Regions from separate parts of the Bacillus cereus group sp. BfR-BA-01430 genome, predicted to be linked through region 1. Evidence: riboswitches for the same ligand, from Rfam matches in the RefSeq annotation. Region 1 holds a riboswitch; the other holds the start of a gene.

Region 1 (4,208 bases):
TACATATATACAATCTATTTCAGTTCGTATTGTATATTTCTCTGCTCAGTAGACTCTCCTTTCTTTCGTTTTTTAGCTTTTGCTTGGTTATCGCATTTCAGACAGTGTAGACGACCCGCAAGGTTCTATCCTATGATGTGTCACTTTCGCAAGCACTGGGAACATTCACGCCCTACACCTTCCATACATTTGACTATTTTTTTCTATGGTAGTCTACATTCCTCCTTATTTTGTTACCGCGCTTTTTGTAAACCGTGAATTAATACTTCAATGACTTCCTTCCGGCTAAATGTACTCGGCGGAACGTCACCATCCCTTAGCATTTCTCTGACTTTCGTCCCTGATAAAATGACATGATCTTCTTTTCCATGCGGACATGTTTTTGTTGAAGCCATCGCCTCGCATTTCTTGCAGTAAAAGCTATGTTCAAAAAAGAGTGGTGTAATTCCTAGCTCTTCTACTGTGAAAAGTTTAAAAATCTCCTGCGCTTCGTACGTACCATAATAGTTCCCTACTCCAGCATGATCGCGTCCTACAATGAAATGCGTACAACCAAAATTTCTCCTAACTAATGCATGAAATATTGCCTCTCGCGGCCCTGCGTAACGCATTGCAGCAGGAAACACTCCTAAGAAAACACGATTGTTTGGGTAATAATGTTTCAAAAGTACTTCATAACTTTCCATTCTTACATCTGCTGGAATATCATCTGATTTTGTTTCTCCAACAAGCGGATTCAAAAACAAACCATCTACAATTTCAAGTGCTGATTTTTGAATATATTCATGCGCTCGGTGAACTGGATTTCTTGTTTGAAAACCGACGATTGTTTTCCAACCTCGCTTTTCAAAGATTTCACGCGTTTCACTTGGACCTAGATAATAAGAAGCAAACTTCTTATGCTCAATCCGCTTCACAAGTGTGATTGCGCCGCCTACATACACATTTGCACGTTCATATAATTTTTTCACCCCTGGATGAGCATCCTCAGTCGTTTTATACACAAATAATGCCTCTTTTTCCTTATTTGGTGTAAAAATATCTTCTACTTGAATGACCCCATATGTGACGCCATCTTTTACGAGCAAAGCTTCTTCTCCTACCTGTAATTGTTTTGCTTCTTCTTCTGTTACTGGAAGTGTAATCGGAATACTCCATATACTTCCATCTGTTAATCGCATTATTTCCACAACAGATTGATATTCTTCTTCTCCTAGAAAACCGATAAGCGGACTATACCCTCCTGTTGCAAGTAGTTCCAAGTCACTTAAAGCGATGCTATCTAGCTCAATTTCTTGTACAATATTTGCTGTATCATATGTTTCATCAATACGATTTACTAAAAAATTTGTTGCAATCATTTTTCTATACTCCTTCTTTTCTCTATTTCAGATCACTAAAAACTTCATTGGTCATGAAGTCCACATTCCGTTTTCACGGATCCAGCCCACCGGCCATCCCTTGAATCGCCATATTTCCCTACAGGTAATGTACATTTCTCACAACCTATACTTGGATAACCAACGTCATGTAATGGATTGTATGGCAAATTATGTTTATATACATAGCGCCATACTTCTTTCCATGTCCAATGAATAAGCGGACAAATTTTAATCGATTGAAAGCGATGATCTTGATTGATAAACTTTGTATGCTTCCTCGTTTCAGATTGTTCCCTTCTTAATCCTGAGATCCACGCTTTTTTATTTGTTAAAGATTCTTCAAGAGGTAAAATTTTTCGAAGCTTACAACAAAGATTAGGATTATGTTTCCATAAATCTTTCCCATATTTCTCCGCTTGTTCTTCGAGCGTCAGTCTAGATTGTTTCTCAATCATATTTAACTTTGGAAATCGTTGACGCACTCGCTCAATTAACGCATACGTTTCGTGAAAATGAACATTGGTATCTAAAAAGACAACTTGAGCAAATGGATTTACTTCATTAATAAGATGTAAAAGAACCATCCCTTCTACCCCAAAACTGCACGCATATATAATTTCATCTTTATATTGTTTATACGCCCACTCTAATACAGCTAACGCCCCTTTCGTTTCATCTCTCTCAGAAAAAGACATACTGTCTTCTTCCCACGTTTCATATGTCAACATGTTTTTCCCCCTATAAAAAGCAAAAAGACGGTTTTAATCCAATAAAATAGATTAAAACCGCCTCTAGTTTTTCTAGTCAGCGCTTTTATTTCAAGCGTACCTTTTCACTTTTTTCTAATTGAATAACTTTCCCATCTTGCACAACAATTGTAATAGAACCATATTTCATATCAGCAAGCATCGTTTGAATCTTTTCAGCTACTTCATCAAAATGTCCACGCACTCCCACGAACAGCCCCCCTTTTTATTCATAAAAAAAATCTTTTCCATTTCGAAAAGACTGTTCGGTAATATATGTTACCTTATCTTTCAAAATGGATGCCATTTTGCTGGACTTAGCACCTTGCTACTGCTATGAGCAGGTTGCTGAGCTTCATAGGGCCAGTTCCCTCCGCTTCTCTTGATAAGCTTTGTAATTCGTATTGTATCATAATTCTGATTTTTTTCAATCCTAGTTTTCCGATATATTTTATATTTTTTGTTCGAAAAAGGAATTGTTCACTTTTGAACAACTCCTTTTTTTATTTTAAATAAGCTCTTTTATACGTATGCGATCGTTCCCAATTATATTTTCATACGATTCGCGTTCCACTACCACTTGAGATGTTCCATCTTTTGTAAATACAACGGCTGGTCTACGAATCCGATTATAATTATTTGCCATAGAATACCCGTATGCACCTGTACAAGATACCGCTAATAGATCTGAAGATACTACTTGAGGAAGGTACACATCCCATATTAACATATCTCCGCTCTCACAACATTTCCCTGCAATTGAGACAACTTCTTCGTTTGCTGCGTTTGCACGGTTTGCAAGCATCGCTTCATAGCGTGCACCATATAATGCAGGCCTTAAATTATCTGTCATTCCCCCATCGACTGAAACATATTTACGAATACCAGGAATATTTTTTATTGCCCCCACTGTATAAAGTGTTGTTCCTGCATCACCAACAATACTGCGACCAGGTTCAATCCATATTTCAGGAAGTGGATACTCACACGCTGTAAATCGCTCTCTTACCGCATCTGTTACAGCTTGCACATACGCAGCATGAGTAAGTGGTGTATCCGATTCCGTATAACGAATACCAAATCCGCCCCCTACATTCAGCACCGAAATTGTATAGCTCGTTTTTGTTTTTACTTCTTCTAAAAAATGATGTAATACTTCAATCGCACGAATAAAACCTGCTGTTTCAAAAATTTGCGAACCAATATGTGAATGTATACCTAACACATTATAATTTGATTTTTCTAATGTACGTTCAATCGCTTGCATTGCTTGCCCATTTGAAACGCCAAAACCAAATTTCGAATCATCTTGACCTGTTGTGATATATTCATGTGTATGCGCCTCTACACCAGGTGTGACACGAATCAATATATTCACAATTTTTTTATACTGCTCTGCTAAATCATGTAATACTTCTAATTCAAAAAAGTTATCTACTACAAAACATCCAATATTTGCTTCTAGCGCCATTCTCATTTCTTCTTCTGTTTTATTATTCCCATGAAAATGAATGCGTGATGCTGGAAACCCTGCTTGTAAAGCGGTATATAACTCTCCGCCCGAAACAACATCTAAAGACATATTTTCCTCTAATGCTACTCGGCACATCTCCATGCACAAGAACGCCTTACTTGCATATGCTACTTGATAAGAGAACCCACTTTTTTGAAAAGCATAGTGAAACGCACGACAATTTTCCCTAATTGCAGTTTCATCATATACATAAAGCGGTGTCCCATATCGTTTCGCCAACTGCGTTGTATCGCATCCTCCAATTTCTAAGTGTCCTTGTTCATTAATCCGGCTCGTGCCGTGTAAATACATGTAAATTCCTCCCTTATTTTCTCTAAAACTCATAACCCCAATCCTCTATTCATTGCAGCACGCTTTTAGATAAAGTGAACCTTTCATCAATGGGGAGCTTCATTCCCTACTGATTATGAGCTCTCACCAATCAGGCTGTTACAGGCAGTTCATCTCCCACCTATCTTCCTTGTTCTTTCTTGAATCTTCAGGCAGGAGATTTACTACTTGTTAATACGGGATAAATAAAAAACGCGCGGAACAATGTTCACACGC
Region 2 (4,208 bases), on a different contig from region 1:
TAACATCAACATCTTCTTGTTGATATCCACTTAATACAGCTTGCCTAATACTTTCTTTATCATCTTTTACAATTTCATAAGCAGTTACGAAATGACCTGCTTCGCTTAATAACTCATGTAATAACTTACCGCTTTTATCCGTTGTTTCTGTACGTGTATCAGACACAGTAATTACTTTACAACGCACTTCTTTTGGCGCTTGTTTTTTATGTTCTACTACACTCACTCTCATTCTCCCCTTTTAGCAAACTATATTTTATTTTATCATACCCGATTCAACCTCTAGCCTATATGAAGTACATCACACTTTCATCATTATATAGTGACGAAGTAAAATAATATGTTACAATATTAGTATATAAATCCATAAAGAGGAATCTTATTGTTTCTTCCACCACACATCATCCCTATGACTCATTCAATCACAATTACTATTTTTCACATTCCATACATCGAACCATATTTTCACGATGAGGAGGATATACATGGAGCTCTATCAAAAACTTACAACAACATTTCTTCTTTTGTTTATCGCTTCAATAAGTGTAGGATTTGCGTTAAAAGATGCTGTACCTCATGCAACGATTGGCGGAATTAGTTTTGCCACGCTTTTTTTACTATGCAGTGCATTTTGCGCTGGAAAAGCGCGTCAAAAGAAAGGATGATTGCAAATGTTCCGCAGTAAACCAACACTTTGTAAATCTTGCAAAAAAGAAATCAAAACTTATGAAAAAGCATGGATTCATATGCCTATCCCTAGTAGTGGGATGACAAATATTAAAAAATATATTGAACTTGATGGAGAAATATATTGTAATGCTTGCGCTGGGTTATGCACGAAACAAAATAACGAGATGAAATAGGAGGTATTTCCAAATTGTTTGAATCCAACCGAATTCGATTACGAAAGTTATCAGAAGACGATATTCCAACTTATCATCTCTGGCGTAACGATCCTGAGGTTATGAGAACAACTAGCCCTATACTTGATACATATTCATTCGAAGAAACCGAAGCATTTTGCAAACAAATCATGCACGCAACTAATTCCAAAAGTTATATAATCGAATTGAAAAATGGCAACCTCCCAATTGGAATTACCTCTCTCATTCATATTGATTCCTATAATCAAAACGCAGAATGTATCATCGATATTGGGCAGAAAGATTACTGGGGACAAGGCTATGGCCAAGAAGCATTAACTCTATTATTAAACTACGCTTTTCGAGAATTAAACTTACATCGCGTTTCTTTACGAGTATTTTCGTTTAACGATAAGGCAATACATCTTTATAAGAAACTTGGCTTTCAACATGAAGGGACGTGTAAAGAAGCGATATTTCGAAATGGAGCATGGCATGATATTGAACTTTTTGCACTATTACAACCTAACTATAAATAAAAAAAGGTTTTGCGCCTCCGCGCAAAACCTTTTTTATTATATTATAGACCAGCTTGCTCTTTTAAGTCAGCTGCTTTGTCTGTACGTTCCCAAGGAAGATCTACATCAGTACGTCCAAAGTGGCCGTAAGCTGCTGTTTGTTTGTAAATTGGGCGACGTAAGTCTAACATTTTAATAATGCCAGCTGGGCGAAGATCGAAGTTGTTACGAACTAATTCTACTAGTACCTCTTCAGATACTTTCCCAGTTCCAAATGTATCAACTGCAATCGATACTGGCTTCGCTACACCAATTGCATACGCAAGCTGTACTTCCGTTTTTTCAGCAAGACCAGCTGCTACAATATTTTTCGCAACATAACGTGCTGCATACGCTGCAGAACGGTCAACTTTTGTTGCATCCTTACCAGAGAATGCACCACCGCCGTGACGAGCATATCCACCATAAGTATCCACGATAATTTTACGTCCTGTTAATCCAGCATCCCCTTGTGGTCCACCAATTACGAAACGACCAGTTGGGTTAATAAAGAATTTTGTTTCTTCGTCCATTAATTCTGCTGGTACAACAGCTTTAATTACATGCTCTTTTAAGTCGCGATCGATTTGTTCCCATGTAATTTCTGGATGATGTTGAGTAGAAATTACAATTGTGTCGACACGTACTGGTTTACCATTTTCATCATACTCAACTGTAACTTGTGTTTTACCGTCTGGACGTAAATAATCTAATGTTTCATCTTTACGAACTTCCGTTAAACGACGAGCTAATTTGTGAGCAAGTGAGATTGGAAGTGGCATTAATTCTTTCGTTTCATTACATGCGAAACCAAACATTAAACCTTGGTCTCCTGCACCAATTGCTTCAATCTCAGCATCAGTCATTTGACCTTCACGTGCTTCTAACGCTTGGTCAACACCCATAGCGATGTCAGCAGATTGCTCATCGATAGATGTTAAAACTGCACAAGTTTCTGCATCGAATCCGTATTTTGCACGAGTATAACCAATGCCTTGAATTGTTTCACGAACGATTTTTGGAATATCTACATACGTTGAAGTTGTAATTTCCCCCGCTACCAATACTAAACCAGTTGTTACTGTTGTTTCACAAGCTACACGTGCATTTGCGTCTTTTGATAAGATCGCATCTAAAATTGAATCAGAAATTTGGTCACAAATTTTATCTGGATGTCCTTCAGTTACAGACTCAGATGTGAACAGATGACGTTGTTTTGTCATGTGGTAAACCTCCCTACAGTAATTGTATATATTGTACGGAACTCATCCTTAACTTGCCACAAATTGCGACATTCATTTATTCTCCCACACAAGTATAAAGAAAAACCTTTCCCATTATATAGAGGAAAGGTTTGATTTGCTACTTGCATACTGCTTTTTGCCCTTCGCTCTTATCGTTCGAGACCGTTCGCCTCGCACAGGTTTTAGCACCTATTCACTTGTTTTTACCAGTACAAGTGAGGTTGCTGGGCTTCATCGGGCCTGTCCCTCCGCCAGCTCGGGATAAGAGAGTATCCGTCCCAACCTATACTAAAGAAATGCTATTCATTTGTCAATTAATATTCATTTATTCCTGCAAGTTTTTCGCGGTAAAATATAAATAGGAAAATTATACATTCACACAAACAAAAATAAATAAATAGTATACATTATTTATATAATTGTGTTATACTCTTGATGGGGATTACGAGAAATATTTCATAAAATGAAAAGGATGGTATATAAACTATGAGTACTGTGAATGTCCAAATTGGATTACATGAATTACTGAACGGAAGCAATGCACAGATTCAACTAAGCGTTCCGCAGTTAGTGGAAAAAGTACTGATGAGAAATGAAGGAAAACTAACTTCTACAGGTGCTGTTTCTGCTTCAACAGGAAAATATACAGGACGTTCTCCTAAAGATAAATTTATCGTGAAAGAACCATCGGTTGCAAATAAAATTGCTTGGGGACCTGTAAATCAGCCGATTTCTGAAGATCGTTTTCATAAATTATATACAAAAGTATTAGAGTACTTAAAGGAAAAAGAAGAACTATTTGTATTTAAAGGATTCGCTGGCGCTGATCGTAACTATCGCCTACCAATTCAAGTTGTAAACGAATATGCATGGCACAATTTATTCGTTCATCAATTATTTATTCGTCCAACTGAAGAGGAATTAGCAAATCATAATGCACCATTCACAATTGTTTCTGCACCAAACTTTAAAGCAGATCCAGCGGTTGATGGCACAAACTCTGAAGCATTCATTATTGTTTCATTTGAAAAACGCATTGTGCTAATTGGTGGTACTGAATACGCTGGAGAAATGAAGAAATCGATTTTCTCGATCATGAACTTCTTACTTCCTGAACAAGATATTCTTTCTATGCATTGTTCTGCTAACGTAGGTGAAGAAGGCGACGTAGCATTATTCTTCGGTTTATCTGGAACAGGTAAAACAACTTTATCAGCTGATCCACATCGAAAATTAATTGGTGATGATGAACATGGATGGTCTGATAATGGCGTATTCAATATTGAAGGCGGTTGCTACGCAAAATGCATTAATCTTTCTCATGAAAAAGAACCACAAATCTTTGATGCTATTAAATTCGGATCCGTATTAGAAAATGTTATAGTTGACAATAAAACACGCGTTGCAGACTATAGCGATACAGCGTTAACTGAAAATACACGTGCTGCATATCCAATAGATGCGATTGATAATATCGTTCTACCAAGTGTTGCAGGACATCCAAATACTATTATTTTCTTAACTGCTGATGCATCTGGTGTATT

The links. Region 1 has a riboswitch for S-adenosylmethionine ahead of MR058_RS03030 (YezD family protein). Riboswitches for the same ligand answer to the same signal wherever they lie in the genome.
Positions count from the first base shown of each region.
Region 2: another riboswitch for S-adenosylmethionine. It lies ahead of metK (methionine adenosyltransferase); the one in region 1 lies ahead of MR058_RS03030 (YezD family protein).

Region 1 is NZ_JAKUEW010000001.1:581,893-586,100, reverse strand. It holds gene sat (sulfate adenylyltransferase) at 234-1,361, opposite strand; gene MR058_RS03035 (phosphoadenylyl-sulfate reductase) at 1,406-2,110, opposite strand; gene MR058_RS03030 (YezD family protein) at 2,196-2,339, opposite strand; SAM riboswitch class I at 2,410-2,520, opposite strand; gene lysA (diaminopimelate decarboxylase) at 2,637-3,953, opposite strand.
Region 2 is NZ_JAKUEW010000005.1:143,859-148,066, forward strand. It holds gene MR058_RS11905 (MogA/MoaB family molybdenum cofactor biosynthesis protein) at 1-226, opposite strand, end outside; gene MR058_RS11910 (hypothetical protein) at 486-665, shown strand; gene MR058_RS11915 (hypothetical protein) at 672-863, shown strand; gene MR058_RS11920 (GNAT family N-acetyltransferase) at 878-1,402, shown strand; gene metK (methionine adenosyltransferase) at 1,444-2,643, opposite strand; SAM riboswitch class I at 2,811-2,932, opposite strand; gene pckA (phosphoenolpyruvate carboxykinase (ATP)) at 3,151-4,208, shown strand, end outside.